Regions from separate parts of the Heliomicrobium undosum genome, predicted to be linked through region 2. Evidence: predicted binding sites of a transcription regulator. Region 2 holds the regulator's gene; the other holds the start of a gene.

Region 1 (15,378 bases), on a different contig from region 2:
CTCTTTGCAGACATGGGCCTCCAGGGTCTGGCGGGCGAAACGGACGTAGACCGATTCACCGGCGCGGGACTTTTCAATCTGCGCGCGCCGCCCTTGGATGTAGCGGGAGAGGCGCGCTTCCCCCATCGCCGGCGCGTGGCCTGCCTCTTCCCCGCTGGTGACCGAACCGACGAGGTATCCGACGCCGAAGGGGCCTTCATAGCTGTAGACGCGGCTCTTCGTTCCCGGCCGGTCAAAAGCGCCGGCCATCATCAGCAATGACCGGTAGCCGCATTCTCCCGCTTTTTCGCAGAGACTCTCCTCTATATTCAGCAGGTCGTCCAATTCCCAGACGCCGAAGGCCCGCTCGATGGCCTTGTCAAACTCATGGGCCTGCGGGTGATAGCCTGCCGGCGCATCCTCGGTCAGGCGGTGGGACAGGTCGCTCGACGCGATCAGGGCGACGCGGCGGGGCGACTCGCTCATGGCCTCGCGCAGGGCGATGCCGAAGCGAAAGAGTTCTTCCCTGGATAGCATGGCCATGGCGATGGGAACGACCTTGCCGCCAAAGCCGGCCTCCATGAGGAAATATAGCGGCACCATGGTGCCGTGATCGAGTTCCTGTTCAATGGAAAACCGTTTCGCCAGGCTTTCGTCCATCGCGGCGACGCTGACGCCGCGGCGCTTGGCCTGGGCGATGATGGACGACACCAGGGGCAGGTCGTTCTCCACATCGGCCTTCACCTCTGGGGCGTTGAACCGGGCCAAGTCACCCTTCAGACGCGGAAAAGCCGTGACGGCGATGGCGTCTTGAAAGACGGGGCCATGGGGGCTGATGATGATCACCGTTTCCGGGTCCTGCTCCAGGCACTCCTTCGCCCACGCCCGCATGGCATCGACGGTCTTCTGGACGCGGGGCAGGTTGCGACCGCCCACGGCCGGCACGATGATCGGCGGATGGGGCGCCACCCCGCCAAAGACGACAGTCATGGGAACACCTCCCTAGCTCGAAAAGGGCATTTCTTTCCATTCCTATTTACCATTTCTATTGTACCGCAAGTCCAATCCAATGGTAGTGTTTTCTCTTGCCGCGCCTTTATACGGAAGATGATCCGCCGCCGGCAGGAATGAGCGGCCCTTCTGTTGAGCGACGTCACTCTGCCGACAAAAGCCGCACTGGCAGACAAGCCGCACGGCCAAGAGGATACAAAAAACCTGCCTTTCCCTCTTCGGGACTGGCAGGCTTTTATCAGGGTTGCGGCTGAATCGTCGCAATGTCCCCCGGTCACTGCTGGTTCAGATGCATGATGATCACGCCGCCCTTTTCATCGCGCACAGGCGTGACAAGCATCTGAAACCTGTCGCATCCAGTAGGTGAACTGCATAAGTACTCATGAGAAAAAACCTTCTCTTTTCCCTCGAGAACGGACAGGATGCCTTCATAAGCGGGGCGCACATCGTCACACCCCTGGTCGATGGCGGAGCGACAGACTTTCAGATAGTTGATCCCGACGCCGGCCAGCGAGGGATCGGAAATGTCGTTTTCAATGGAATGGCGCTCCCACTCCTGGTTGACGAAGGTGATGTACCCGCTGGCGTCCAAAACCACCAACAAGATGGGCAGGGAATTTAGAATCGTGATATACCGGTTCTCGTTTTCTTGAAGCACCTGAATGAAGCGTTTCAGTTGGGCTTCCCGCTCTTCGCACCTGCGTATGGCTGCTTGAGAGTCTTGCACGTGTTCCATAAGAAGCCCCCTAAGCAATATTAATATCGATAATCATTCTCTATTAATCAGCAAATTCCTTCATCGTTATTGTCATTATTTTAACAAACCTTCTTCGACAAAGCCAGACGTCTGTATTTCTGAAACACAGTAAAGGCCCTGCATCCCGAGTATTCCGGTCGCAGGGCCTCTTTGTTATGATAATCTTCTCTCTCACGAATCGAACATCCCCGGCGACAGGGCGCGATCAACCTCGGGGATGAACCCGCCAGGCGCATCGGTCGTGGCGCCTTTCGGCTCCTCCGCCGGTTCACCGGCCAGATAGCGGGCGATGCCGGTGGCGATGCCTTGGGCCAGTTTATCCTGGTAATCGTCTTTGAGGAGCAGCGCCTCTTCGGCCGCGTTCGACAAAAAGCCGGTCTCCACCATCACCGCCGGGCATTTGGTCATGCGCAGGACGAAGTAGTCTTCTGCCTTGGCCTGCCGCTTGTCCTTGTTGCCGACCCGTTGGGTCATCTCTTTTTGGATGTGCAGGGCCAGGCGCTTCCCTTCCGCCGATCCCGGCTGGTAAAAGACCTGCGCGCCTGAACAAGACGGCGACACGGGAAAACTGTTGGCATGAATCGATACATAGACGAGGGCGTTGGCCGCCTGGGCCTTTTCCACGCGCTTCGTCAATTCGCTCCGCTGACTCCATTGACCGACGCTGAGATTGTCTTCCGTCTCGCGGGTGAGGATGGCTTTGCCCCCTGCCTGGTTCAACTGATCGACCACTTTTTTGGCGATCTGCAGGTTGACGACCTTCTCCTGGGTTCCCCGCGTCCCTTTGGCGCCGCCGTCTTCCCCGCCATGGCCGGGATCGATGGCGACGACCTTGTCCTGGATCATCCCCGAGAGAGACTGAACGGTCCGATCCTCCAGCAGCCGGTCAATGCCTGCGTAGATGAGGACAGCGGACAGGGCCAGGACGGCAGTCACCCACAGCCGGGGATGCTTGCCCACGATCATGAACACCGAACGCACGGTACAACCCCCCTTCCTGCGAAAAACATATGCAGAAAATGGGGGCGCAAGACCCTCGATAGAAGAAAGCGATAGGGGTTTTATGGAATCCGATGAACAGTAAGCCTTTCAAACAGAAGTTCTTTGCAATTCTCCCAGAGGGTTTTATTGGCGTATTAGAGGGTCATAGACTTTCTGCATTTTTTCTTCGCTAAAGGGCAAGCCGTACAGCGTTCCCAAGGTGACGCATTCCGTATATGATTGGCCTGCCATGTTGTATCGCAGCAGCGGTCGAGCGAAGAAAACATCGCTCTGATCTTTCAGGGCAATGTCGAGCGAAACAGATATCGTTTCCGCAGGCGCTAAGGTGATCCCGGCGATATGATCATACTTTTGATCGCCTTTCGTAATCGCGATTTTACCCAGAGCAACCTCTTCGGAGGCAAATGTGAGTTCTTTCAATTCCACGCCGCTCGTCGAATTGTTCCTTAACTCAAAGGATGTTCGAAACAATGGGGAGACGGCTGTTTCCTGTGAACCGACCACTACGTTGGAAGTGGTTTTTGGAAGGACATGAACAAACATCCGATTCATCGGATATACCTGCTCAGTATTATCCCGAAAACTTTACTCCGAGAACGCCAAAAAGGCTGCCGACTTTCGCCGGCAGCCTTTTTGTTACGCCTTTTCTGGCTGTCAATCTTGCGTCTATCCTCGTGTCTGTCACGGTGGAGACGGCGGAAGGGAAGCCCGGCCTTGCGGCGGGTCTTACATCCCCATGTCCATGCCGCCCATGCCGCCCATGCCGGGGGGCATCGCGGGGCCGTCTTTCTTCTCGGGCTTGTCGGCCACGATGGCTTCCGTCGTCAGCAGCATGGCGGCGATGGAAGCGGCGTTTTGCAGGGCCGAACGGGTCACTTTGGCGGGGTCGACGATGCCGGCGGCGATCATGTCTTCATACACTTCGGTGGCGGCGTTGAAGCCTTGGCCGACGGGCAGGGACTTGACCTTCTCGACAACGACGGAGCCTTCGTAACCGGCGTTGTTAGCGATCTGACGGAGGGGTTCTTCCAGGGAGCGGCGAATGATGGCCACACCGGTCGCTTGATCGCCGGCGGGAACTTCCACGCTGTCGAGGGCTTTCTGAATGCTGACCAGAGCGGTGCCGCCGCCAGGGACGATGCCCTCTTCAACGGCCGCGCGGGTGGCGTTCAGGGCGTCTTCGATGCGCAGCTTCTTGTCTTTGAGTTCGGTTTCGGTCGCGGCGCCGACTTGGATGACGGCAACACCGCCAGCCAGTTTGGCCAGGCGCTCTTGCAGTTTTTCCTTGTCGAACTCGGAGGTGGACTCTTCATGTTGACGGCGGATCTGGGCGATGCGGGCCTTGATATCGTCGGCGCTGCCGGCGCCGTCGACGAGGATGGTCTCTTCTTTGTTGATGCGGACCTGACGGGCGCGGCCCAGCATGTCGATGGTGGCGCTGTCGAGCTTGATGCCGACTTCCTCAGAGACGACGCGGCCGCCGGTGAGGATGGCGATGTCTTCCAGCATGGCTTTGCGGCGGTCACCGAAGCCGGGGGCTTTGACGGCGACGCAGGTGAAGGTGCCGCGCAGCTTGTTGACAACCAGGGTGGCCAGGGCTTCGCCTTCTACGTCTTCAGCGATGATCATCAGTTGCTTGCCGCTCTGGACGACACGCTCCAGGATGGGCAGGATCTCTTTGATGGAGGAGATCTTCTTATCGGTGATCAGGATGAAGGGGTCGTTGAGGACGGCCTCCATCTTGTCGGGGTCGGTGATCATGTAGGGAGAGATGTAGCCGCGGTCGAAGTTCATGCCTTCGACGACTTCTAGGTCGGTGGTGAAGCCTTTGGACTCTTCGACGGTGATGACGCCGTCTTTGCCGACTTTCTCCATGGCTTCGGCGATCAGGTTGCCGATGGTGGCGTCGCCGGCGGAGATGGCGGCAACCTGGGCGATGGCTTCTTTGCTCTCGACAGGCTTGGAGATGGCCTTGATCTCGGCGACAGCCTTCTCAACGGCGCTCTCGATGCCCCGCTTCAGCACCATGGGGTTGGCGCCGGCGGCGACGTTCTTCATGCCTTCGCGGATGATGGCTTGGGCCAGGATGGTGGCGGTGGTGGTGCCGTCACCGGCCACATCGTTGGTCTTGGTGGCGACTTCTTTGACCAGTTGGGCGCCCATGTTTTCAATGGGGTTTTCCAGTTCGATCTCTTTGGCGATGGTGACGCCGTCGTTGGTGATCAGGGGAGAACCGAACTTCTTCTCCAGAACGACGTTGCGGCCTTTGGGGCCAAGGGTGACACGAACGGCTTCCGCCAGGGTGTTGACGCCTTTTTCCAGGGCGCGGCGGGCCTCTTCGTTGAAGACGATCATTTTAGCCATGGGGTTGTCTACCTCCTTAACAGCTTCCCGCCTGTATGGTCGGATTTGCTCCGGCGCGGGCGGGGGCGGGTCTCATGCGCTGGGTTTCCTATAAGTAAGGGAACGCCTCGATTCGATCAAGCGATTACAGCTTGGCCAGGATGTCGCGTTCGTTGAGGATCAGGTACTCATTGCCTTCGATCTTGATCTCGGTGCCCGAGTATTTGCTGTAGATGACCCGGTCGCCGACGGTCACTTCCAGAGCGGCCCGCTCGCCGTTGTCGAGCAGACGGCCGATGCCCACAGCCACGACTTCGCCTTGCTGGGGTTTTTCTTTGGCGGTGTCCGGCACGATGATGCCAAATGCGGTTTTTTCTTCCGCTTCGATGGGCTTCAATACAACCCGATCAGCCAAAGGTTTGATGTTCATACGAAACGGTACCCTCCTTCAGATGCTTGCAATTGTCTCGTTTGTTAGCACTCACCTTGGACGAGTGCTAACACCCAAGTACTATAATAGGGAGCCGCCCAAAGTGATGCAAACACCACGATCGGTCGTTTGGCTGATTTAGCTCCCGAAATTAAATATTTCCCACACCTTTTGCCAATATACACCTTCATCCTTCTTTTTTGGGATTTAACCAAACAGGTTTTTTTCCCGCCTCAAATCCTCCCTTTAGCAGGGATGAGCCACAAGAAGGGAGAAGATCTCCCCAATTATCGACGACGACAGTCTAGAATGAGATTAGAATGCCGGCTAATTAATCGGAGGGCTTCCAGTGAGCGATCGCCTGTTTCCTCAATACAAACAACTGCAAGACAGCGTGGCCCTCTGCAGCGTCTTTTTCGACCTTGTTGATTCCACTCGGCTGAAGCAGCAGTTGGGGCCGCTGGAAGGCGTCGCCCTCTCCCTGCGCCATAACGAACTCTGCGCTCAGACCGTCGCCCTTTACCAGGGCCAGGTGGTCAAGCATATCGGCGACGCCATCTACGCCGTCTTCCCGAATCCGCTGCCGGCGTTGCTGGCGGCCCTGGATGTGAAGTACACCATCATCAAGGAAAACCTGCCCTTTCAGACCAAGATCGGCCTCTCCTTCGGCCTTGTGACGCCGGTGCGCACTCCTGATGCCGATTACCTGGGGGCTTCCATCGACATGGCCGCCCGCCTGGCTTCTCAAAGCGCCCCCAATCAGGTCCTGCTGGACGAGTCGACCTTCCAGATCCTGAAGCCGCTCCTCAAGAGCCTCGACACGGTCATCTTTCGCTTTCTGGGGATCCAGGAACTTAAAGGCCTCTCGTACACGCCGCTCTACGAACTCTCTCACATCGATTTGGGTTTCGTCCAGGAGAAAAAAGCGCCTTCGCCCCAGGCAACCCGTTTCTTCGCCCGTCCGGCCAATCCCCAGCCGGCGACGATTCAGTCCGTCTCCCCTTCGTCAGCGGGGGGCGAAGGTTCCGCTGGCAGTTCTGGCGGCAGTCACAACGGCGGTTCCGTCAGTCCGGGCGGCTTGACGGGTTCTATCGGCTCCACCTCCGTCGCTTCGAGCTTCTTCGGGGGCACCGGCGCCAGCCCCGGTTCTGCTGCGGTCACAGCCGCGGCCGTCGACCATACCGCTGCGCGGCAAGGGGGCGCCGGCCCAGTCGGATCAGCGGCAACGGCAGCGGCAGCCGCGGTGGCGACGGCCGGCCTTTCCCCGCTCGTTCAAACCTATCTGGAACCGGTCCCTGTGGCGGACGAAGCCTTCCGTCAGTTTCTGCGGCGGATTAACCTGAGTCGCGAGGATGTCGATCAGGTCTTTACGATGCTGCAGAACATGCACTATGCCCTGAAAGATCGCGCTGACTTTCCCGTGCGGAGGATCCGTCCGGGCGGATCGTTCATGCGCGGAACGATGATCCGGCCGAAAAAAAGCCTGGACCTGCTTGTGGAGATTTCCCCTACCGATGGCAAGACGCCTAATGTGACGGAGGTCCTCGGCCAGATGCGGGAAATCCTGTCCAAGGTCGGTTGGAACCGCGATGTGGAAGAACACCAGACATTCCTCGTCCTGGGGCATGAGGACAGTTTCCGCATTTCCCCCGTGTTGTCGCTGGTAGAGGAGGAAAAGGAGGTTTTCTATCTCCCCAACGGTCCTGACACCTGGATCCCCCGCGACCCCCAGGCGCCGGAGCGGTGGATGTCAGAGGCTTTCCGGCGGCACGGACCGACCTTCCTCGCCCTGATCCGCATCCTCCGTGCCTGGCAGCGCACGAACTGCCGCATCCTGCGCACCTTGCACTTGGAAATGCTCACCGACCTGCTGCTGCGCAAGGTCCGCCTCGAACCGGGTCCCGAAGGGCTTTACAACTGGTTTCGCTACATCCACCAGATCTTCAGCCAGCAGAAAAAACCCTTCCTGGCCGATCCCTCTGATCCCACCTACTTTGTTGACGGTTATCTGATGACCAACCCGGCCACCTTCAACCAGTTCGGCCGGTTGCTTTCCCATTCGCTCCAATTGGCGACGGAGGCCGTCAACCTGGCGCAGCAGAAACAGTACCTGCTGGTCCAGAACAAGTGGCGGGCGCTCTTGGGTCCCGGTTTTGGCGCCTGATCCATTAGCCGGAGAACCTTAGCCGAGCGGGTACGCCGGCAAGAACAGCAGCCGCATTCCCGGCTGGAGCGCTAGGCGGCGGGCTGTTCCGGCCGCCAGTTCGAGCGTCGACAGGGCGTCCGATCGGCGTTGCCCGAACCTCCCCGGCGGCAAGGCCTCATCGATGTCGATGATGACGCCTTGCCCGTCGAGATAGAGAACATCGATGGCAAAACCCATGCCCACCGTGTGGATCTGGTTGCAAGGGGTCAGCAGCAGCCCCCGGTCCGGCGGCAAGGCTGTCTCATCGAGCAGGCCGCGCAAACGGCGCCAGAAGCTGTCGGCGACGTCCACCCAGACGGGCAGGAGCACCGGCGTCGACCCGAGACCGGCGATTCCCAACTGGTACAGCGGAGTCAACAATCAAAGTCCCGCCCTTCTCAACGCTTGTAGAGAACCGTTTCTGAACCTATAGTGAACCTATAGAGAAACCTCTCTCTTCAGGCTATGGCGAAATGAAAACAAAGGTCCGCGAGGGTTGCCAACCGATCGGTTGGGCAACTTTCGCGGACCTTTTTCCATGAACCGATTCAAAAACCAACCTGTGTTTTATTTGCGATTGCGCTGTCGTTTCAGGCGCTATGCCAGGCTAAGCCATAACGCCGTACACGTATGCTATCTTACACCTTATACCTTGCCGCAGCCGACTGCAACTCCGTCGCCAGGTTGGACATGGCCTCGATGGCACTGGCCGTCTCTTCGGCGCCGGCTGACGATTCCTCGGCGATGGCGGCCACGTTCTGTACAGCCCGTGAGGCCTGTTCCGTCGTGGCGGCCTGTTCTTCCGCCGCTGCGGCGATCTCGCCGACCTCGGTGGCCGTCTGCTTGACCTGCTCCTTGATGTGCTGGAAGGATGCGCCGGCCTGCTGGGTCAACTCGCGGCCGCTCTTGGCCGCTTCCACGGCCCGGCCCGTCACCGCCTGGATCTGTTTGATCAGGCTGGCGATCTCCTTGGTCGCTGAACCGGACCGTTCAGCCAGCTTGCGCACCTCGTCGGCCACGACGGCGAAGCCTTTGCCGGCGTCACCGGCCCGGGCGGCCTCGATGGCGGCGTTGAGGGCGAGCAGGTTGGTCTGGGCGGCGATATCGTCGATCATCTCGACAATTTCGCCGATCTTTTCCGAGTTCTGGCCGAGGACCATCACGTTTTCCGAGATGGCGTCCATGCCCCGGACGGTCTCGTCGATGATCTTGCCGCCCTCCATGGTGGCGTTGGTCGTCGTCTCAGAGGACATGGCCGCTTTCTGGGCCGATGTGGCCACCTGGGTAGCCGCGCCGGACATGTCGTTCATCATCGAAGACAGGCTCTGGGCCTCCTGGGCCTGGGACTGGGCGCCGCTGGCCAACTGTTGAGACGAGGCCGAGATCTGCTGGCTCGATGCGGCCACCGACTGGGCGCCGTCCTGCACCTGCTTGACGAAGCTGCGCAGGTTGTTGACCATCTGATGGATCGATCGGGAGAGGGAGGAGATCTCGTCGCCGCCTTGCTTGTCGGCCACGTTTTTCGTCAGATCGCCCTGGGCGATCCTCTCGGCCAGTTGCTCCAACTCGCCGAGCGGCTTGGAAATGCTGCGGGAAAGGACCACCCCTGCGCCCAGGGAAAGCAAAAAGGCGACGGCGATGACGGCCACCATCGTGGTTCGCGTCGATGCATATATATCATCGGAGTCCTTTTTGGTTTTTTCAGAGAGTTCTACCTGGAACTGGACCAGTTTTTCCAACTTTTCATCCAGATCGAGCGCTTTTGTCCGCCCTTCCGTGCGGGCGATCTCCAGCGCCCTGGCGTTCCCTTCCGCCGTTCCCATAGCGCTAGATTGAAGTAACCGCTGCGACACCTCACGGTAGCTGCTCCAGGATGATTCAAGGTCAGACAACATCCGCTTTTCATCAGCGCTGATTTCGGTTCCGCCGTATTTTTTTAATTCCTGTTCAAAGCTCTTGGCGTACTCTTTCGTCTTCGCTTCCCATTCGTCCAGATCCCGTCTGTCGGAGGAAATGATGTGGTTATAGAGGGCCACGCGGTATTGTTGCAACTTGGCCTTAGACTCTCCCAGGTAACGGACCGGCAGCAAGGAGTTGCTGTACATACCGTCAAGGCTCGCCTTTTCTTGGGCGAGGCTGTTCAAGCCGTAGAAACCGACGGCGGCTGTGATCAGGCACGAAATAAGGATCACCAGGAGTATCCGGGCGCCGACTTTCATCCGCGAAAGCATTTGCATCCACTTCCCTTCGCTTTACCTTCGCTTGCGTTACGCTTTCCTTTCGCTTGCCTCATCGCTTCCTCGCGCTGCCTCCTGATTGCCTTACGACGCACTCGTTACTTCTGGGAAAGCTTTGCCACGGCTTCTTCTTCCGTCTCCACGATAGGGAGCAACTTGTCGAGGCGGGTGATCTCCAGAACCTGACGCACCGACGGGGTGATGTTGCAGAGGACCACCTGCCCTCCCTTTTCCCGGTAGCGCTTGTAGAGGAAGATCAGATTGCCGATGGCTTCACTGGTGACAAAACTGACGCCCAGGTTGATGACCAGGCGCTTGTTTTCGCGTGAAAGTTGAGACAGGGAATCCTTGATCCGGTGGGCGTCGCCGACGCCGATACTGCCATAAAAGCGAATGACCGACACGTCGCCCCGTTCCTTGATCTCATACTCCAACAAATTGGATCACCTCGTCCCCTCAGTTCTGCAACCGATCTCCCGCTCCCCGGCGGAAGATGGCGCCGATATTCAGGATCAGGCTGACGCGACCGTCACCCAGGATGGTGGCGCCGGCAAAGTGTTCCAGGTTCAGCCAGGGCGCCTTGATGGGCTTGATCACGATCTCCTTCTTGCCGATCAGAGAGTCGACCTCCAGGCCCATCCGCCGTTCGGCCAAGCCTACCATGACGACTGACCGGTACTTGCGACGCCCTTTCTCGGGATCGGGCGGGAGCTGCAGCAGGTCTTGCAGCCGGTAGAGCGGCACGATCCGCCCCCGCACCGAAAAAACCTCCCGCCCACCGACCGACTGCACCTCGTTGTTCTGCAGTTGGAAGCTTTCGAGCACGTTGTCCAGGGGGATGATCAGGCTCTCCTGCTCCACCCGGACGGTCAACCCCTGGATGATGGCCAGGGTGATGGGCAATTGCAGTTGAAAAGCCGTTCCCTGTCCCGGCTCCGATTGGATGTCGATGATGCCGTGAAGGCTGCTGATGGCGCGTTTCACCACGTCCATCCCGACGCCGCGCCCGGAGATGTCTGTCACTTTGTCGGCGGTGCTGAAGCCGGGGGCGAAGATCAGGTCGAGGATCTCCTGACGCGAAGGCGTCTGTCCCTCGGGAACCAGCCCCAATGCCCGCCCCTTGGCGAGGACCTTGCCTTCGTCGATGCCGCGCCCGTCGTCGCGGATCTCGACGACGATGCGGCTGCCTTCATGGGTGGCTTTCAACCGGATGGTCCCTTCCTCCGGCTTGCCGGCCTGAAGGCGAACCTCCGGCGGTTCGATGCCGTGGTCGACGCTGTTGCGGATCAGGTGCATGATCGGATCGCCGATCAGGTCGACGACCGTTTTGTCCAACTCGGTGTCCTGGCCTTCCATGATCAGATTGACTTTTTTCCCCTGCTTGCGGGCCAGATCGCGGACGATGCGGGGGAAACGGCTGAAGACGCCGCCGATGGGGACGAGGCGCGCCTTCATCAGCCCGTCTTGCAGTTGTGTCGTGATCCGCGCCAGTTGGTGCGTCTCTTCGGCCATCTCGACAGCCAACGGCGTCTGGCCGTGCCGCTCCAGGTAATTCTCCTGGATCCGGGCAAAGCGCGCCTGGGAGATGAGCATCTCGCCGATCAGGTTCATCAACAGGTCGAGCCGGTTGGCCTCAATTTTGATGTACTCTGTCGCCCGGTGGGCGTCGCTGTGGCTGGCCCGGTCGGCTGCCGGTGTTTCCGCCGCCTCTGTTCCGCGGTGGTCTGCCGCTTGGTTATCCGCCGACCGGTTCTCCATCCCTGGCGACACCGTGTCAACAGCCGGCAGGGAGACCGCCGAGGAGGCGCCCGGCTGCGCCGAAGTGCCGAGTTCAGCGCCTTTTTCGTTGCCTTCTCCGCTGTGAATATCGATGCGCCGCACATCGGCTACGTTCAAGGCCCGTTCCAGATCGTTGCGGCTTCCCTGACGCCAATCGAGCAGTATGGTCGCCTCTTCGTAGGCGTTTTCGTTGGCTTCCATCTCCGGCCAGGCGGGCACGGACCCGATCACTTCGCCGAATTCTTTCAGGTTGTTCAGGATGAGGAAGAAACGGACGGAGCGCATAAAGCAGTCGGTCGTAAAGGTGACGTGAATCTCCGTCGCTTTGCCCTTGTGGGTCGCTTGGCTGCGCAGTTCGGCCAGTTGGGCCGCCCGTTCCCTGGCGCCCTTCTCTTCCGATCCTTTGGCTGGCGCAGGCTGCTCCTGGATCTCCGCCAGTTTGCGGGCCAGTTCCTCTGTCTTCGCCGGATCGACTGCTTCGGGATGGAAGAGGCAGTTCTGTATGTAATCAAGCGCCTGAAAGACCGTGTCGATATCCTTGGCGCTTAAAGCATGCTTCCCTTCTCTCACCTTGCCGAGCAGGTCCTCCACCTTGTGGGTCATCTCGGTCACCGCCGGGAATCCGGCCATGGCGCTGGAGCCCTTCAAGGTGTGGGCAGCGCGGAACATCTCGTGAATCATTTCCTGACTCGAACTGCCTGATTCGATGGCCAACAGATCCCGGGTCAGGATGTCGAGTTGCTCCTTCGCCTCCGAATAAAAAAGGTCCATATACTGGTCCATGAAATTTTCGTTGCTCAATCCTGTCACCCCCTCCGTTCTGGATTATTGCGGGGTGGTTTCAGTGCTGAATCAATGCAGGGATGTTCAGTAAGGCGATCAGCCGTTCCTCTGTCTTGACCACCTTGTCGATGAACTGTTCCCCCACGCTGAGGCCTTCCGGGTTGTCGGCGAGCATCTCCTCGCGGACGGCCGTCACCGCCGAAACGGCGTCGACCCATAAGCCGACAACGATTTCATCGAGGTGAACGACGATAATGCGGTTGTACTTCCCATCGCCCTGCGGGTCCAGTGTCAGGCGGCGCCGGAGGTCGATTACCGGGATTACGTTCCCCCGCAGGTTGATCAGGCCGAGCACATGGGGCGGCGCATAGGGGATAAAGGTCACCGGCGACGGCCGGATGATCTCCTGCACCTGTTCGATCGGAATGCCGTACGCCTCGGTTCCCAGTGAAAATGTGACGATCTGAAAGGGCTCCATGGACGTCTCCCCTTTCTTGAGACCTGCCGCTGACCTTAATGCGGATATGACCGTTACGCTGGATTGTTTATCTTGTTCGTAGTTTAAACATACGCCTAATTCCAAAGACTAGCAAGTACTAATCGACATTTTTCATATCATTGATTTATATTTCTTCGAGACCAAGCCGGATTTCCATTATACCAAGGGATGTCTCCAACTCCGTCAACAAGACGTTATCCTGCCCGGCCATGATGGCCAGTTTTTGTCCCGTCACCAGCGTAGGCGGCGTGATGTCTGCGGTCACTGCAGGGGCCAAGGCTGTCACCGCCGTACCGGCGGCCATGTTGGCGAACTCGCAGAGGGCGCTTTTGACCATATCGTCCAATTCCGGCAGGACCATGCCCCCCATCATCTGGCCGGCCAGGGCTAAGGCCGTCCCGGCAGCCATGGAGATGACGACGGCGCCGCGCAAGTCCCGGGCAAGACCGATGATGATGGCCAGTTCGTAGACGCTGAAAAAGGAATCGGGCGGGACACACCTGGCCTGGGGGGTGGCCGTCACGCCCATCATGGACAGAACATCGGCGGTTCCGCGGGCAAAGGTTTGCAGTTGGGCCTCCATGTCACCGGTCCCCCCTTTCCATGCTCAGGTGAATGAAGATTTCCCCGTCGTTCCAGGCGACGCGAGCCGTCTGCAGATCGGCCTGGGCGTCGAAGACCTGCATCCCTTCGCCCACAAGGATATTGGGCGGCGTCAGGCGCAAGCCGGGGCGCTCAGGACCGTTGTTGATGCGCGTCACCGCAGCGCCGCAAAAGATGTTGCTCAGTTCGGAAAGGGCGTAAAAGATCATCTTGTCAAAAGGGGCCAAGTCCTCCTGGTTGAGCGCCTGACCGAGGTGCTGGGCCGTGTCGATGCTCATCTCCATCACGACCCGGCCCTTGCGGGCGCCGACGAAACCCAGCAGGGAGACGACGGTGACCCCGGCGGTGATGGAGGGCAGCACCGGCGCCGCCTCGAGCCAGACGCTGTCGATGTCTGTCATCTTTTTTAGCACCGAAGTCATGCTTTCGGCCAAACAGGTCAGGTATTCCCTGCCCATGGGGGATTCCTCCTTACGGCTCATCAGAATGGTTTTGCGGGACCTGTCAAGATACGCTCAAATGTTTTTCCACCGCTTCCAGCAGTTCGGGGTTGGAAAAGGGTTTGGTCATAAAGCCGCTTGCGCCGGCGTTGCGGGCCTCTTCGAGGATCTCTTCATCGCCCATGGCGCTCAGCATCATGATCTTTGCGCCGGGGTGTCGGGAACTGATCTCCCGCGCGGCCTCGACACCGTCCATGATCGGCATGGTGATGTCCATGATCAGCAGGTCCGGTTGGAGGCTGCCGTAGTTCTCTACGGCCTGCTGGCCGTTGCGGAAAGCGCCGCAGATCTCGTAACCGGCCGGCTCCAGGGCTCTGCTCAGGGCCTTGTGGATGAAGGGAGAGTCGTCGACGAGCATAATCCGGTGTTTTTGCAGTTCTGTCATGGCTGTTCCTCCTTGATTTTCAGTTAGCCGATCTGTCGCGCGCCGCCGGTGGCCATGTGGATCACCTCGACGGCGTTCATCACCAGCGCCACGCGCCCGTCTCCCATGATGGTGGCGCCGCCCATGCCCGGCAGGGAGGCCAGGTAGTCCGGCAAGGCCTTGACAAGCACATCCTGCTCGTCGATCAGCCGGTCGACGACGACACCCACCCTCACGTGGCCGTCGCTGAGCACAACCACTGGTGTTTGCCCCTCCGCCGGCTGTTCGGGCATCCCGAGGATGCCGGCTAGGGAGAGGACGCCGAGCACACCGCCGCGGTGCTGAAGCATCCGGCGGCCGCGGCGAAAGACGAACCGATCGGCTGGAACCTTCAGGGTTTCGATCACGTTTTCGAGGGGAAGGATCAGCAATTGTCCCGCCGACTCGACGAGCAGGCCTCGGGAGACGACCAGCGTCAGGGGCAGTTGCATCGTCATCTTCGTGCCTTGGCCTAAGCGGCTGTGGACGGCGACGGTTCCGCGCAAGGCGGAGATATTGTTGCGGACCACGTCCATCCCGACGCCGCGTCCGGAAATCTCCGACACGGCGCGGGCTGTGCTGAAACCGGGGAGGAAGATGAGTTGGAAGGCCTGGGCGTCGCTGAGTTCCTCCGCCTGGGCCGCTGTGATGAACCCTTTCTCCACCGCCTTGGCCTTCAACTTCTGCGGGTCCATTCCGCGACCGTCGTCTTCGATCTCGATGAATACATCCTTGCCGCGGCTGTAGGCGCGCAACCAGACGCGCCCCTGGGGCGACTTGCCGGCGGCTCTGCGTTCCTCTTCCGGTTCGATGCCGTGATCTGCGGCGTTGCGGACCAGGTGCATGAGGGGGTCGCCGATCTGCTCG
Region 2 (15,378 bases):
TGCCTGCAAAAGCTGCTGCTTGTCCACCCGGTCGTTGCCGTTGACTTCCACATCCCAGACAAAAGTGGACATAATCAAAATCGTCAACACGAAGGAAATGACGCCGATGACGAGAGATCGCTGCCGTTTCAACGATGACGCGTAAAAAGGCAAGCCGTAGCGCGACTCAATGCGCATGCGGCTGCCTGACTTGCGGGCCACATGACGGAGGGATCGGAAGCCATCCATCCGCACCTTCGCCGACATGCGGCCTGACGGTTCCCGCCGCAGGTCGTACAAGGGGATACCTCGGCTTGCCGCCATGTTAATGAACTTTTCCAATTGCGATCCTTCTATTCTGATACCCAAAAAGCCGATCCAAAAGGACCACCAACGGCGCAGCATGGTCTTCCCCCCCGGATCATTTTGAATAGTTCAGTTGACGAATGCGTCCCTCCACAACCAGTTCCTCGGGAAGGATCGTTCGAAGCACCAGTTGTTCCCCGATAATCTCTAGTTGACCTCCGGTGATGCCGATGCGGATGCGTTCGTCGGCATACTCGACAATGCCCCGGTGGTTTTCCAGCACCAGTTGCACATTCCCGATCATGGTGATCTTCGGGTAATCCAAGAGCACATCTTTCGGCATTTCCAGGAATCCGGCCAATGCCTTCTGCAGTCGCTGCTTGCCCCGTTCCCAGGCCATGCTCCGCACTCCTTTCCATCCTTGTCCATACCTATGCCGAAAGGATCAAGAACATGACCTGGCGGTTCAAAGGAGAGAGGAACAAGCTTACATCCAATGTCGCTTGGGGTACGCGCGCAAAAAAAGAACCCCTGCGGTTAGTACCCGCAAGGGTTCTTGATCCGTTTCCGGGGTTGTACAATCAGGGGTTAGCCAAGGAACTCCTTGACGACCTGGTTGACCAGTTTACCGTCGGCGCGACCTTTGACCTTCGGCATCAGAATTCCCATGACCTTGCCCATGTCTTTAGGGCTCTGAGCGCCTGTCGCCGTCACAGCCTCCCGCACCAGCGCGCGGACCTCTTCTTCGGAAAGTTGTTGGGGAAGATACGCGGTCAGAAGCGCGATTTCTTCTTTCAGCGCTTCCACGGCATCGGAGCGGCCCGCTTTTTCATACTCGGCGATGGAATCGCGGCGCTGTTTCACTTCCCGGGCAAGCACATCGATAGTCTCTTCTTCCGTGAGATCGCGCCGTTTATCGATTTCCACTTTCTGAATGGCGGACCGAGCCATGCGAATGACAGAGAGGCGGAACTTGCCGGCCTCTTTGTCCTTCATCGCCTGCTTCATGTCCTCCATCAAACGTTCCTTCAGCGACATAACGTCACCATTCCTCAGGTGGACTTCCGTTTCCGGGCTGCCTCTGATTTTTTCTTCCGTTTCACACTGGGTTTAAGATAGTGTTCACGCTTGCGGCATTCCGATAAAACGCCCGCTTTCTGGCAGGAGCGCTTAAAACGCCGCAGGGCGCTATCTAAAGTCTCATTTTTACCAACTCGTACTTCGCTCATTCCGCTTCCCTCCCCCCGCTGGTATCTATGATGCCGGGTCCAGGCTGTGCTTGGTGCGGCGAACGGTTGTGTGTAACAAACAAGATACACACAGTCTACATTATACTTCCAGGGAGTGAAAGCGTCAACAGGAGATTCGTTGCCGTTTTATCCCGGAGGCCAAGCCAAAGGCCTTCCGGCCAGGAGATGGACGTGGATGTGAAAGACGGTCTGACCGGCGTCAGCGCCGGTGTTGATGACAAGCCGGAAATTATCCCTCTCAATGCCGATTTTCTCTGCGATCCTAGGGGCTGCCAGGAGGAGTTGACCCAAGAGCGCCTGGTGTTCGGGGGTGGCCTCTGCCACAGAAGCGATGTGTTCCCGGGGGATGATCAGGATATGGGTCGGGGCCACCGGGTTGATGTCACGGAAGGCGACGACCTGCTCATCTTCGTAGACAATTTGGGCCGGGATTTCCCGCCGGATGATCCTGCAAAAGATACATTCGCTCAACAGATTCACCCCCTTTGCCGGGTTTCGCTCCATCAAGCCGGCTCGATAGGAAGCCCATCGAGGGCGCCGTCAGGCCGGATGTGGAGCAAGCGAACGCGAACCAGGTCCTCCCGTTCGATCACCGGCGCCATCTCCCCTGGCGAACTTTCAACTGGCTTTGTGAAAAAGACCTTCAGATAGTTGTTCGTATGTCCAGTCCAAGCGCCGTCGACCTTTTCCTCCGCCAGCACCTCCCGGATTTGGCCGACAAAGCCCCTGGCGTAATCATCGGCCAGTTCGCGGGCCAGTTTGCCGAGACGCTGCGCCCGCTCCTGTTTAACAGCCGAAGGGATCTGATCGGGGAAGGTCGCCGCCGGCGTTCCGCGACGCGGTGAATAGGGAAAGACATGGAGCCCGGCAAGTCCGGCGGCGCGGCAGATTTCCTCCGACAACCGGTAATCGGCTTCTCGTTCACCGGGAAAACCGACGATGACATCGCTGGTGATCGCCACGCCAGGGATCATTTGTTGGATCTTTCGTGTCACATCGAGAAAATCCTGCCGCCGGTAACGCCGTCCCATCCGTTCTAACACCGCATCCGATCCTGACTGCAGAGGGATGTGGAAGTGGGGACAGACACGGGGATGGACGATGGCCTCGAGCAGCTCCGGCGTAAACTCCTGGGGTTCCACAGAACCGACACGGATGCGCCGCAGGCCGGGGATGCGGCAGAGTTCTATAATCAGCTTCGCCAGGTCTGCGTCGAAATCACTCCCGTAGGCGCCCAGATGGATCCCGGAAAGGACGATCTCCTTGAACCCCTCGTCGGCGAGGCGCCCCGCCTCCTCCACGACACTCTCGATCCTGCGACTGCGCACGGGACCGCGTGCATAAGGGATGATGCAGTATGTGCAGTAGAGGTCGCAGCCGTCCTGGATCTTCATCGTCGCCCGGGCCCGTGAGCGTTCTGCTGCAGCGGGAAGTTCCTCAAAGCGCTCGATCCGGCCTGAGTCATAAACGGTGTTCACCGTCTCCCCGCTCCGCCGGTGCTCCTCCACCAAATCAACGATGGCGCTGCGCCGGTCGGTGCCAACGACGATATCGACACCCTCGATGGCCTGAACCTCGTCAGCGGCTGTCTGGGCGTAGCAACCGGTCACGACGACGACGGCGTCAGGGTTCAGCCGGTTCGCCCTGCGGATGGCCTGGCGGGATTTGCGATCACTCAGGTGGGTGACGGTGCAGGTGTTGACCACATAGACATCAGCCGGTGCGTCGAAAGGCACGATGGCGTAGCCGCGGGCTTTAAACATGCCGGCGATGGCGTCTGTCTCGCCCTGGTTGACCTTGCAGCCAAGGGTGTGAAATGCGGCAGTGGGTTCTCCGGGATTCATCCCCAATCCCCCAGTTCGTACATGATGGCGGCCAGGGCGGCGATGCCGGCCGTCTCGGTCCGTAAAATCCGGGGACCGAGGCCGACGGTCTGAGCGCCTCGATCTCGCGCGAGAGCCGCCTCTGCCGCCGTTAATCCTCCCTCAGGGCCAATGGCTAGGCCGATGACCTGAGAGGGGCTACCGTGAAGGAGCCCATCCTCTCGCAGGACAGAGAGCACCTGCTTCAGCCCCATTCCCCGCTCTTCCTCCCAGGGGATCAAGAGGGGCGTCGTCATATCCCATCCGGTGATGACCTCTGACCAGGCTACCGGGAGCTGCACCTCAGGAATGACCGTGCGCTGGCACTGTTTTGCCGCTTCACGGGCGATCTTCTGCCAGCGGTCGCGCCGTTCCTTCGCTTTCGCGGCGTCGAGACGCACGACAGACCGTTCGGTCAGAACGGGAAGGATTTTTTCCACACCAAGTTCGGTAGCCTTTTGGATCACCAGATCCATCTTTTCTCCCTTGGCGACACCCTGGAGCAACCAGAGGCGGATCGGCGCCTCCCGAGAAGCGCCGGTTGGGCGCAGGCTTTCGAGACAAACCTTATCGCCGGTGATCTCGGCGACGACGGCTTCATACTCATTCCCCTGCCCGTCAAAGGCAAGTACAGTATCGCCGGCGCGCAGGCGCAGCACCTTGGAGAGATGCTGACTCTCCTCTCGATCGAGGTAGACGCGATCGCCGGTCAGATTCCTTGGTTCAAAGAGAAATCGATGCATCGGTCACGCCCCGGTTCAGCCTTCTGCTGATGCGCCGGCCCTGCGGGCGACGACGGCGGCCCATTCGCCGTGGCTGATCAATTCTTCAATGGTGAATCCCTTTTCCGTCATCGCCTCAACGACATCATCGAGACGGTTCTGGATGATCCCTGAAGCGATCATAATTCCCTCAGGGGTGAGCAAGGCTTCCGCCTGAGGGGCCAGGCGGATGATCACATCGGCGATGATGTTGGCCACCAAAATGTCAGCCTGTTCCTCCAACCCGGACAGCAGGTCATTGCGGCGGACTTCCACAACATCATCGACCTGGTTCAAGGTCACATTCTCCTGGGCCGTGGCGACGGCCACAGGGTCGTTGTCGACAGCCAGGACTTTTTTGGCGCCCAGTAATGCAGCGGCAATGGAGAGCACGCCAGAGCCAGTGCCCACATCGAGGACACGAGCCTCGGGGTGGACATAATCCTCCAGCGCTCGGATGCACATGACTGTCGTGGGATGGGTTCCGGTGCCAAAGGCCATCCCCGGATCGATGGAAATGACCAGGTCATCCTCTACAGCGACATATTCTTCCCAGGTCGGCCGGATGACCACACGACGGCCAACTTTTTCCGGTTTAAAAAAGGCTTTCCAGGCATGGGCCCAGTCGTCCTCATGGAGGTCCGTCATTGTCCAGGCATGGGCGGGCCATTCTTCGGAGCGTTCCCGGGCAGACAGTTCTTCCTGCAACGCCGCAAGTCGCTCTTCCAGGGCATCGTCGATGGCCAAGTACGTCTTCACCCGGATCATGCCTTCCGGCACATCGGGGATTTCCACGTCATGGTGGTCCCAAACATTGCTTTCGATGTAGCTGGCAATCAGTTGGGGATCCTCGATAACCATCCCCATAGCCCCGACTGTTTCAAAAATCTCGGCCATCGCGTCGGCATTTTCCTGCCGGGTGGTGATGGCGATCTCACGCCATTTCAACAGCGATACACCCTTCCCCGCCGGTTAAGCCGGTCCTCACATGAAGGCGTCTTTCATCTTCTCAAAGAAAGACTTCTCTTTCTCCGATTCGATGTTTTCCGCCTTCAGGGTGCGCCCGAACTCCCGCAGCAATTCCTTTTGTTTTTCACTCAACCGGGTTGGCACGGTGACCTTGACCTCGATCCGCTGATCGCCCCGTCCGGTGCCCCGGAGCCGTTTGATGCCCTTGCCGCGGATGCGGAAGACGGCGCCTGTCTGGGTTCCTTCCGGGATTTTCAGGGATACCTTGCCATCGAGGGTCGGCACCTCGATCTCGGCGCCCAGGGCCGCCTGGACGAAGTTGATGGGAACCTGGCAGATGACATCGTCGTTGTCGCGTTCAAAGAAGGAGTGGGACTGCACCTCGATAAAGACGTAGAGGTCGCCTGGCGGACCGCCCTTGTCGCCGGCTTCGCCTTCGCCAGAGACGCGGATCCGCGTCCCCGTATCGACACCGCCGGGCACCTTGACTTTGATGCGCTTCCGCTTGCGGACCTTCCCCTGACCGCCGCAGTGGAGGCAGGGTTTGCTGATGATCTTCCCGTCGCCGCCGCAGGTGGGACAGGTGCGAACCGTCTGCATGTTGCCGAGCATCGTCTTGGCGACGGTGGTCACCCGCCCAGAACCGTGGCAGGTGGAACAGGTCGTCGCCGAAGTGCCCGGCTCAGCGCCGCTGCCGCCGCAGACATCACAAGCTTCCAGACGCGGGATGTCGACTTCCTTCTCGACTCCAAAGGCGGCCTCTTCAAAGGTGATGGACAAGTTGAACCGCAGGTCGGCCCCCTTCTGGGGACCGCGCCGCTGGCCGCCGCCACCGAAGCCGCCGCCAAAAAACATGTCGAAGATGTCGCCGAAACCGCCCATATCCGGTCCGCCTTCGCCGAATCCGCCGAACCCGCCGGGACCGGCGTGGCCGAACTGGTCATAGCGGGCGCGCTTTTCCGGATCAGAGAGCACCTCATAGGCCTCATTGATCTCTTTGGTCTTTTCTTCAGCGAATGCTTTGTCGGGGTGGACATCGGGGTGGAATTCCTTGATCAACCGGCGGTAGGCCTTTTTGATCTCCGTCTCCCCGGCGTCCCGCCCAATGCCTAACACCTCATAGTAATCCCGTTTGCTCATCCTTGTCCCCTCCCCCCGGTAAAAGCATCGACAGGGGGGCTAAGCCCCCCGGTCGCCTGAATCAGGATTTTTTCTTATCGTCGTCGATGACAGTATAATCGGCGTCGACCACATTGTCATCTTTTTTCTCTTCTCCGCCAAAGCCGCCGGGGGCGCCTTCCGGTCCCGCGCCAGGCGCGCCGGCAGCGCCGGCTTGCTGGTAGAGCTTGGTGGACAGTTCATAGACGACGGTCGTCAGGGCTTCTGTTTTTTTCTTGATCTCTTCCAGGTCCGTGCCTTCGAGGGCTTTTTTCAGTTCTTCCTTGGCGGCCTCGATCTTCGCTTTATCGGCGGCCTCCACCTTATCGCCCAGGTCCTTCAGGGTCTTTTCCGCCTGGTAGGCCATGGAGTCGGCCTGGTTGCGGATCTCGACCTCTTCCTGGCGCTTGCGGTCTTCTTCGGCGTGCAGTTCTGCGTCTTTGACCATCTGGTCGATCTCTTCCTTGGAGAGACCCGTCGAAGCGGTGATGGTGATCTTCTGCTCGTTGCCGGTGGCCTTGTCTTTGGCGCCGACGTGGACGATGCCGTTGGCGTCGATGTCGAACTTGACCTCGATCTGAGGGATGCCGCGCGGCGCCGGGGCGATGCCGCTCAGGTGGAAGCGGCCCAGGGTCTTGTTCTGGGAGGCCAGCTTGCGCTCGCCCTGGAGGACGTGCACCTCAACAGAGGTCTGGTTGTCAGCGGCCGTGGTGAAGGTCTCGCTCTTGCTGGAGGGGATGGTCGTGTTGCGGGGGATGAGGACGGTGCAGATGCCGCCCAGGGTCTCGATGCCCAGGGAGAGGGGCGTCACGTCGGCCAGGACGATGCCCTTGACCTCGCCGCCGAGCACGCCGGCCTGGATGGCGGCGCCCATGGCGACGACCTCGTCAGGGTTGATGCCTTTGAAGGGCTCTTTGCCCAGGTATTTGCGGATGGCTTCCTGGACGGCGGGGATCCGGCTGGAGCCGCCGACAAGGATGACCTTGTCGATGTCTTTGGGATCCAACTTGGCGTCTTGCAAGGCTTGACGGGTGGGGCCCATGGTCATCTCCACCAGATCAGCCGTCAGCTCGTCAAACTTGGCCCGGGTCAGGGTCATGTCCAGGTGCTGGGGGCCGTCGGCGGTGGCGGTGATGAAGGGCAGGTTGATGTTCGTCGACATGACGCCAGACAGCTCGATCTTCGCTTTTTCAGCGGCTTCCTTGAGGCGCTGCATGGCCATCTTGTCGCCGCGCAGGTCGACGCCGCTCTCCTTCTTGAATTCGGCGACCATCCAGTTGATGACCTTTTCATCGAAGTCGTCGCCGCCGAGGCGGTTGTTGCCGGAGGTGGCTTTCACCTCGAAGAGGCCGTCGCCCAGTTCGAGGATGGACACGTCGAAGGTGCCGCCGCCCAGGTCGTAGACGAGGATGGTGTGGTCTTCACCCTTGTCGACGCCATAGGCAAGGGCGGCCGCTGTCGGTTCGTTGATGATGCGCATGACTTCCAGGCCGGCGACAGCGCCGGCGTCTTTGGTGGCTTGGCGCTGGGAATCGGTGAAATAGGCCGGGACGGTAATGACGGCCTGAGTGACCGTCTCACCCAGGTAGGCTTCAGCGTCAGCCTTCAGCTTCTGGAGGATCATCGCCGAGATCTCTTGGGGGGTGTAGTTTTTGTCATCGATTTTTACTTTATGATCAGTGCCCATGTGCCGTTTGATCGAGATAACCGTCCGGTCAGGGTTGGTGATGGCCTGCCGTTTGGCCACCTGGCCGACGAGGCGTTCCCCTGTTTTAGAAAAACCGACGACCGAGGGGGTGGTCCGGGCGCCTTCTTTGTTGGGGATGACGACCGATTCGCCGCCTTCCAGCACGGCGACACAGGAGTTGGTTGTGCCCAGGTCGATGCCGATGATTTTGCCCATGTGTGCAACCTCCTATTTACTTTGCCATTTCATCATTCTAGGGATGTGCTCTAAATAATCAACCGCCCTTGGCCACCTTGACCATGGCCGGCCGGATCACCTTCGACTTAAAGAGGTAGCCTTTTTGCATCTCTTCCATGACGATCCCGTCGGGATAGACCTCATCGGCTTCGCCGAACAGGACGGCCTCATGGGACTGCGGATCGAATTCCTTGCCGACAGCCTCAAGGGGTTGTAGACCTTCCTTGGTCAGGATATCGGAAAACTGTCGCTCGATCATGGCGACGCCGGAGAGCAAATTGTCGGCAGCGCCGGCCTTTGCCATCGCCCCCAGGGCGCGCTGAAAGTTGTCCAGGACAGGCAGGAGCTTCTTGACGAGCCCCTCATTGGCGTAAGTCCCCAGTTCCTCTTTTTCCTGACGCGTCCGACGGCGGAAATTGTCGAAGTCGGCCTGCAAGCGGAGATAGCGGTTTTCCCAGTCCTGCAGATCCTGCTTGGCTTTATCCAACTCTTCTTTGGTTTTCGCCACCTCGGAAAGGAATCGTCCCAACTCCTCCGCCGCATGGGCTGCCTGATCCTCATCGGTCAGGGTGGCGGTATCGCCTTCTCCGCCGGTCGACGGGTTTACCGTAACGGCCTCTTCATACATCGCAGCCTCACCGGTCATCCCGGCGGCTTCAGTTCCCGTCATTTCGCTAATTTCGCTCTTCTTGCTCTCTCTCTCTTCGATGGTCACCAGTCTCCCTCCCCGCGGTTGTTGCCTCCATCGGGACGTTCCTCCCGTTTTTTGATGATCGTGTCGATACGCAGGATGGCTTCGGCCACCTCGCCGGCCGCCTTCAAAGCATGCATCTTCACCTGCGCCGGATCGATAACCCCCATGGCCCACATATCGGCCAACTCGCCGTTGTCACAGTTGATCGAGAGTGTATCGCTGTTCTGCTCCATCTGGGCGGCGATCACATCGCCCAGTTTTTCGAGGGGGTTGAAGCCGGCGTTGGTGATGATCTGAGCGAAAGGCTTCTTCAAAGCGGCTACGACACAGTCGAGGCCATAGGCGGCCATGCCCCGCGTCTCCCGGCGCACTTCCTCCATCTGGCGGGCCACAGCCAGTTCGACAGCGCCACCGCCGGGGACGAGTCCACCCTTGATGGCTGCCTGGACGGCCGAGGCAGCGTCCCTAGCGATGCGCTCTCGCTCGCCGACAACCTCCTCGGTGGCGGCGCCGACGAGCACCGTAGCCACCGGTTTGCCGCTCCCTTGCAGGATGCAGATGTGCTCCAGTTTCTCATCGACAGTGATCGAGCCTGCCTTGCCCAAGTAACGCGTCAAGTCGGCAGGGTCGCGCTTCAGCCCCGTGCGCTTAATCGCCCGGGCGCCTGTATGTTCGGCTGCCTTTTTCAATTCCCGGCTGGCGACGCGCTGGATGACAAGCACACCGGCGTCGGTGAGGATCTCTTCAGCGATATCTTCCACGCCCCGATCGACGAGGACGGCTTTTACGCCGAGGGCGACGATTTTGCGGACGTTTTCTAAAAACTCCTGCTGCTTCTGGCGATACCAGTTGAAGCCGGCCTCGGTGCTGAGGGCCTCCTCTTCCAGTTCCTCCGGTTCGAGGGCATCGTCGATGACGAGGACGAGCGCGTCTTCCAGCTTTTTAGGCATGTCCTCATTCATGGGCGTCTTGTTGATGATCACGCCGGAGAGCACCTGGTTATCGGCGCCCTCACGGGCGCGAATCGTCTCGGAGAGCTTGAAGCCGGACTCGCGCAGTTTCTCTTCCCCGACGAGTCGGGCCGCTTCGATGACGAGCCCGGCGATGTCCTGGTGTTCCCGTCCGGCTACCAGGGCCACCTTCTCTAGCATGGGGTCCATTACCCCCTGGACGGGACGGGCATGGCGCTGGAACATCTCAACAGCGTTTTTGACGCCTGCCTTCAAACCCTCGATGACCCGGGAGACGGGAACGCCCTTGGTCACCTGGTTGACGCCTTCGCTGATCAGGCTGCCGGCGAGGACGGTCGCAGTTGTCGTCCCGTCGCCGATTTCAGACTGCTGGGCCTTGGCCATCTTGATCAGCATGCGCGCAGCTGGGTGGTTGACCTCCATCAATTGGAGGATCGTGACGCCGTCATTGGTGATGACCACATCGCCAAACTTGTCGACGAGCATCGTGTCGAGCCCCTTCGGACCGAGGGTGCCTTCGACGGCGCTGGCGATGGCGCGGATGGCGTTGGCGTTGGTCATCAATGCTGCTAATCGTTCATCCACTTCGGTGTTGTTGCTCACTTGCTTGACACTCAACGCTGATTCCTCCAAGTCTTCCGAAAAGGCAGGGAAATAGGGACTTTTTGCGGACAAAAAGCCCCTACCCTTTTAGATGCCTCTAGCGATTAAACATTTTTTTCAGGACCGCCGAAAGTTGTCCCGTCAACCCTTCCACGACGGCGACGGCTTTGGAATACTCCATCCGGGTCGGCCCGATCAGGCCGATGACGCCGAGGACTTCGCCGTCCAACTGGTAAGAGGCTGTCACCATGGAACAGTTGCGGACACCTTCGTGCCGGTTTTCCGTGCCGATCTTGATGTGGATACCTGGTTCAGGATGGTCATGCATCAGTTCGCGCACGGTATGGTGTTGTTCTAGTATGCCCAAAAGGTTCTGGAGTTTTTCCACATCTTTGAACTCAGGCTGTTTGAAGATGTTCATGGTGCCGGCCAGAAAAACCCGTTCGTCGCTGTCTCCATGCAATGCTTCATCGATGAGTTCCAACGAACGGGAGAGCACCTGCTTCTGTTTTTTCAATGCCTCGTTCAGTTCCATGCAGAGAGAGGCCCGGACCTGGGCCATCGTCAATCCTTGCAAGCGTTCATTGATCATCACCGACACCTTCTGCAGGTCTTCCGGCGTCATCGACTCCGGGATGTCGAGGAGCTTGTTCTCCATGACACCGGCCGAGGTGACGACAACCGCGACCGCCTTCGTCGGCATGACAGGAAAAAAGTGAATCTGCTGAAAGGTCGTCTTCCCTACCTGGGGACCCAGCACGACAGCGGTGTAGTTGGTCAACTTGGCCAGCAGGTTGGTCGTCTGCTGCATGATGCTGTTGACTTCCTGCAGACGCTCCGACATGGCGCGTTGAACCCTCCGGAGTTCCTCCGGGTTGAGGGTCTCCCGCTCCATCAGACAGTCGACAAAGTACCTGTACCCGTAGTCGGAAGGGATACGCCCGGAGGATGTGTAGGGTTGTTCGATCAAGCCCAGTTCCTCCAGGTCGGACATCTCGTTGCGGATGGTGGCGGGACTGACGCCGAGGTCATACTTGCGGGCAATGGTGCGGGAGCCGACAGGTTCCGCCGTGGATACGTAGTCTTGAATAATAGCCCAGAGAACCTTCTGCTTGCGATCATTCATTTGCATCCCGGAACACCTCCCGTTGTTAGCACTCGATGAAGACGAGTGCTAACCTCTACCGTAAAAAATACCACCGGAAAAATCGCTTGTCAATACTTGGGGAAGCCCGCCGCCCCTCAATCCAGGTAGCGGGCCATGATCTCATTGGCGATCAGATAGGCTCGCGACACAAGGGAGATATTTGTCCCATCATAGTGTATCCATCCCTGCCGCGAGAGCTCTGCTGACAGTCTATGCCATTTTTCCAACGTTGCGTCGCCAAGGCCGTACTCGCCGGCCACCAACGACAGATTGACACCAGCCGTTGTGCGCAGACCGAGGATGATCGCCTCCTGGGCGGCCACCTCCGGAGAAAGGCCTTCCTCCTCGACAGGCTGTATGTCTTCACCTTTTTCAAAAGATAGTACGAAGGCGCCGCTGTCGGCTGGCCAGGACCAGCGCCGCAAGCCTGCTGCTGAGACGGCGCCGCTGCCAAAACCGAGGTAGTCTCCCCGTCGCCAGTAGTTTTGGTTGTGGCGGCACTCCCTTCCGGGCAGAGCGAAGTTGGACAGTTCATACTGGAGAAAGCCGGCCGACTGCAAGGTTTGCTGGGCTGCCTCGTACATTTCCACCTCAAGATCTTCTACACAAGGTTCAGCCAGGCCGCGCATCATCCATTCCGCCAAAGGGGTTCCCTGTTCGGCTTTTAAGTTATAGAGAGAAAGGTGAGCAGGTGAAAAGTTCAAGGCCAGTTCGAGGGAAAGGCGCCAGTCATCGAGGCTCTGCCCAGGGATGCCGTAGATCAGGTCGATGCTGATGTTGTCGATACCGGCCTTGCGGGCTGCCGCGAAAGCCTCGGTCACATCGTGGAGACGCTGGCAACGCCCCAGAAAGGTCAGCAAGCGCGGTTGGAAGGCTTGCACCCCCAGGGAAAGGCGGTTGCAACCAGCCTCAGCCCAGACAGCCAGTTCGCGCTCATCGACGGTCCCGGGGTTGGCTTCGATGGTGATTTCCATCGGAACGCCGGATCGTTCCCATCCATAACAGCGCCGCAGGGTGTCCAGGATCCGCGCTCCGGCGGCAGCCGGGAGCAGCGTGGGCGTTCCGCCGCCAAAAAAAACCGTCGCCGGCCCGGAGGGAAGGCGGCGCCGCCATTGGTCCGCCTCCCTTTCCATCTGGCCGATGACGGCGTTTGCATAGGCCATCCGGAATTCGCTGTCGGCCGGATGGGAATAGAAGTCACAGTAGGCGCATTTGCTGCGGCAGAAAGGGACGTGGACATAGACGCCCCAATCCGCTTTTAACCTTGGCGCTGCAGAGGGTTCCTGGCGCCATTCTCGAATGTTCATCATTCCAATCGGCCCTACTTGTCAATGCTAAGAACAGCCATAAAAGCTTCCTGCGGGATTTCGACGCTTCCCACCTGTTTCATCCGCTTCTTGCCCTCTTTTTGCTTCTCCAGGAGCTTGCGTTTCCGCGAGATGTCGCCGCCGTAGCACTTGGCGAGCACGTTTTTGCGGATGGCCTTGATCGTCTCGCGGGCGATGACCTTGTTGCCGATGACGGCCTGGATGGGCACCTCGAACATCTGCCGGGGGATGAGGTCTTTGAGCCTGTCAGCCAGCGCCCGACCGCGGTTGTAGGCGCGGTCGCGGTGGACGATGATGGAGAAGGCGTCGATGAGATCCCCATTGAGCAGGATGTCCAGCTTGACCAGTTCGGAGACGCGATAGCCGATCAGTTCATAGTCCAAGGAGGCGTAACCCTTGGTGCGGGACTTCAACTGGTCAAAGAAGTCGAAGATGATTTCCGCCAGGGGCAGTTCATAGATCAGCATCACCCGCTGGCCGGCAATGTAGTCCATATTGATGAAGGCGCCCCGTTTTTCCTGGCAAAGCTCCATGACGGCGCCGACGAAGTCGGAAGGCACCATGACAGAGGCCTTGACATAAGGCTCTTCGATGGTCTCAATCTTCTGGTTCGGAGGGAGTTTGGTCGGGTTGTCGACGAGGACCACCTGGCCGTCTGTCTGGTTGACCTTGTAGATGACGTTCGGCGCCGTCGTGATCAGGTCAAGGTCAAACTCCCGTTCCAGCCGCTCCTGAACAATCTCCATGTGCAGCAACCCAAGGAAGCCGCAGCGGAAGCCAAAACCGAGGGCCACCGACGTTTCCGGTTCATAGATGAGGGCTGCATCGTTGAGACGCAGTTTGTCCAGGGCGTCGCGCAGGTCTTCATAATCGGCGCCTTCCACAGGATAGAGGCCGCAGTAGACCATGGGCGTCACCTGGCGGTAGCCGGGCAGCGGCTCTTTGGCCGGATGGTCGGCGTCGGTGATCGTGTCGCCCACCTGGGTGTCCTTGACGTTTTTGATGGAGGCGACGATGAAGCCGACCTCGCCGGAAGAGAGCTTCTCCACCTGCCGGGGCGCTGGGGTGAAAACGCCCACCTCGGTCACCTCAAAGGTCTTGCCGGTGGACATCATTTTGATTTTCGTGCCTTTTTTCACGCTGCCTTCGACGACACGGACATAGGAAATAGCGCCCTTATAGGCGTCGTAAAAGGAATCGAAAATCATGCACTGCAGCGGCGCTGTCGGGTCGCCCTCCGGCGGCGGGATCTTGGCCACAATCGCCTCCAGTGTCTCTTCGATGCCGATGCCGGCTTTTGCAGAAGCCAGGATGGCGTCAGAGGCGTCCAAACCGATAACATCCTCGATCTCCTGCTTGACTCGGTCAGGCTCGGCACTAGGCAGGTCGATCTTGTTGACGACGGGGATGATCTCCAAATCATTCTCCAATGCCAGGTAGACGTTGGCCAGCGTCTGGGCCTCGATGCCCTGTGCGGCGTCAACGACCAGCAAGGCCCCCTCGCAGGCCGCGAGGGAACGGGAAACCTCATATGTGAAATCCACGTGGCCCGGGGTGTCGATCAGGTTCAGCGTGTAGACCTGGCCGTCCTTCGCCTTGTATTGGAGACGAACGGCTTGCAGCTTGATCGTGATGCCCCGTTCCCGCTCCAGGTCCATCGAGTCGAGGACCTGGTCCTCCATCTCACGCTCCGTCAGCGCCCCGGTAAACTCCAGGATGCGGTCGGCAAGGGTCGATTTGCCGTGGTCAATATGGGCGATAATGCAAAAATTTCGAATGTTGGCTTGCGCCTTTCCCATAATTCTATAAGTCCTCCCTTGCCAATTGCACAGACATATGCAATATATTATAACTCATTTTATTGAGAGCAAACAACGTTAATCGGGAAGCCAATCCTTGCATTTTTTAAAAAGAGAAGACCCGCACGAATAAGCGTGCAGGCCCCTAACGCCGCATAAACCGGCTGAGGAAGGTGCGGGCGACCATGTCCGCCTCCTCCATCTTCATTACGTAGGTTGCCAGCGCGTAGACGCCGGCGCCGGCTGATACGGTAACCGTCAACAGGATCAATTGACCTGTCAGGACGGTCATATCCACCATGACGACGATGAACTCCTGCAAGGCCATGATCGCGCCTCCCATGATCGCCGAGGCCATGAGAGTTTTCAACAGCGACGCCAATAGCCGACCACCGTCGATCGACCGCAGCGCCCGCCGCGCCAGGAGCAAGAACATGGCAAAGGCGACGACAGCGCTAAGGGAGAAGGCCATGGCCAACCCTTCTGCCCCCCAGTAGCGGATCATGACCAGGCTGAGCGCCGTGTTGAGGACGAGGATGATCAGGCTGATACGGACTGGGATGGAAGGCCGCTGCAAGGCGTAGAAGACACGGGGCAGCAACTGGTTGGCGCCCTGGGCAAAAAGGC

The links. Region 2 encodes HrcA, which represses chaperone genes, less so after heat shock. Its sites were predicted from a motif close to TGTTAGCACTCNNNNNNNNNGAGTGCTAACA; they were not measured.
Region 1: the regulator HrcA is predicted to act here: its motif matches at 5,565-5,595, upstream of groES (co-chaperone GroES).

Annotation. Positions count from the first base shown of each region.
Region 1 covers NZ_WXEY01000011.1:83,576-98,953, reverse strand. Annotated here, with positions in the region: gene amrA (AmmeMemoRadiSam system protein A) at 1-969, opposite strand, end outside; gene GTO91_RS11390 (nitrogen regulation protein NR(II)) at 1,265-1,726, opposite strand; gene GTO91_RS11385 (N-acetylmuramoyl-L-alanine amidase family protein) at 1,919-2,728, opposite strand; gene GTO91_RS11380 (hypothetical protein) at 2,873-3,301, opposite strand; gene groL (chaperonin GroEL) at 3,476-5,113, opposite strand; gene groES (co-chaperone GroES) at 5,238-5,522, opposite strand; gene GTO91_RS11365 (SMODS domain-containing nucleotidyltransferase) at 5,872-7,686, shown strand; gene GTO91_RS11360 (DUF192 domain-containing protein) at 7,705-8,088, opposite strand; gene GTO91_RS11355 (methyl-accepting chemotaxis protein) at 8,346-9,938, opposite strand; gene GTO91_RS11350 (STAS domain-containing protein) at 10,043-10,381, opposite strand; gene GTO91_RS11345 (chemotaxis protein CheA) at 10,401-12,524, opposite strand; gene GTO91_RS11340 (chemotaxis protein CheW) at 12,565-12,984, opposite strand; gene GTO91_RS11335 (chemotaxis protein CheX) at 13,130-13,588, opposite strand; gene GTO91_RS11330 (chemotaxis protein CheX) at 13,590-14,066, opposite strand; gene GTO91_RS11325 (response regulator) at 14,113-14,493, opposite strand; gene GTO91_RS11320 (chemotaxis protein CheA) at 14,517-15,378, opposite strand, start outside.
Region 2 covers NZ_WXEY01000002.1:301,574-316,951, forward strand. Annotated here, with positions in the region: gene yqfD (sporulation protein YqfD) at 1-384, opposite strand, end outside; gene yqfC (sporulation protein YqfC) at 401-685, opposite strand; gene GTO91_RS03635 (GatB/YqeY domain-containing protein) at 874-1,323, opposite strand; gene rpsU (30S ribosomal protein S21) at 1,338-1,514, opposite strand; gene GTO91_RS03645 (histidine triad nucleotide-binding protein) at 1,662-2,006, opposite strand; gene mtaB (tRNA (N(6)-L-threonylcarbamoyladenosine(37)-C(2))-methylthiotransferase MtaB) at 2,039-3,379, opposite strand; gene GTO91_RS03655 (16S rRNA (uracil(1498)-N(3))-methyltransferase) at 3,376-4,140, opposite strand; gene prmA (50S ribosomal protein L11 methyltransferase) at 4,156-5,106, opposite strand; gene dnaJ (molecular chaperone DnaJ) at 5,143-6,267, opposite strand; gene dnaK (molecular chaperone DnaK) at 6,329-8,188, opposite strand; gene grpE (nucleotide exchange factor GrpE) at 8,247-8,924, opposite strand; gene GTO91_RS03680 (TCP-1/cpn60 chaperonin family protein) at 8,921-10,492, opposite strand; gene hrcA (heat-inducible transcriptional repressor HrcA) at 10,575-11,609, opposite strand; gene hemW (radical SAM family heme chaperone HemW) at 11,720-12,934, opposite strand; gene lepA (translation elongation factor 4) at 12,946-14,751, opposite strand; gene murJ (murein biosynthesis integral membrane protein MurJ) at 14,897-15,378, opposite strand, start outside.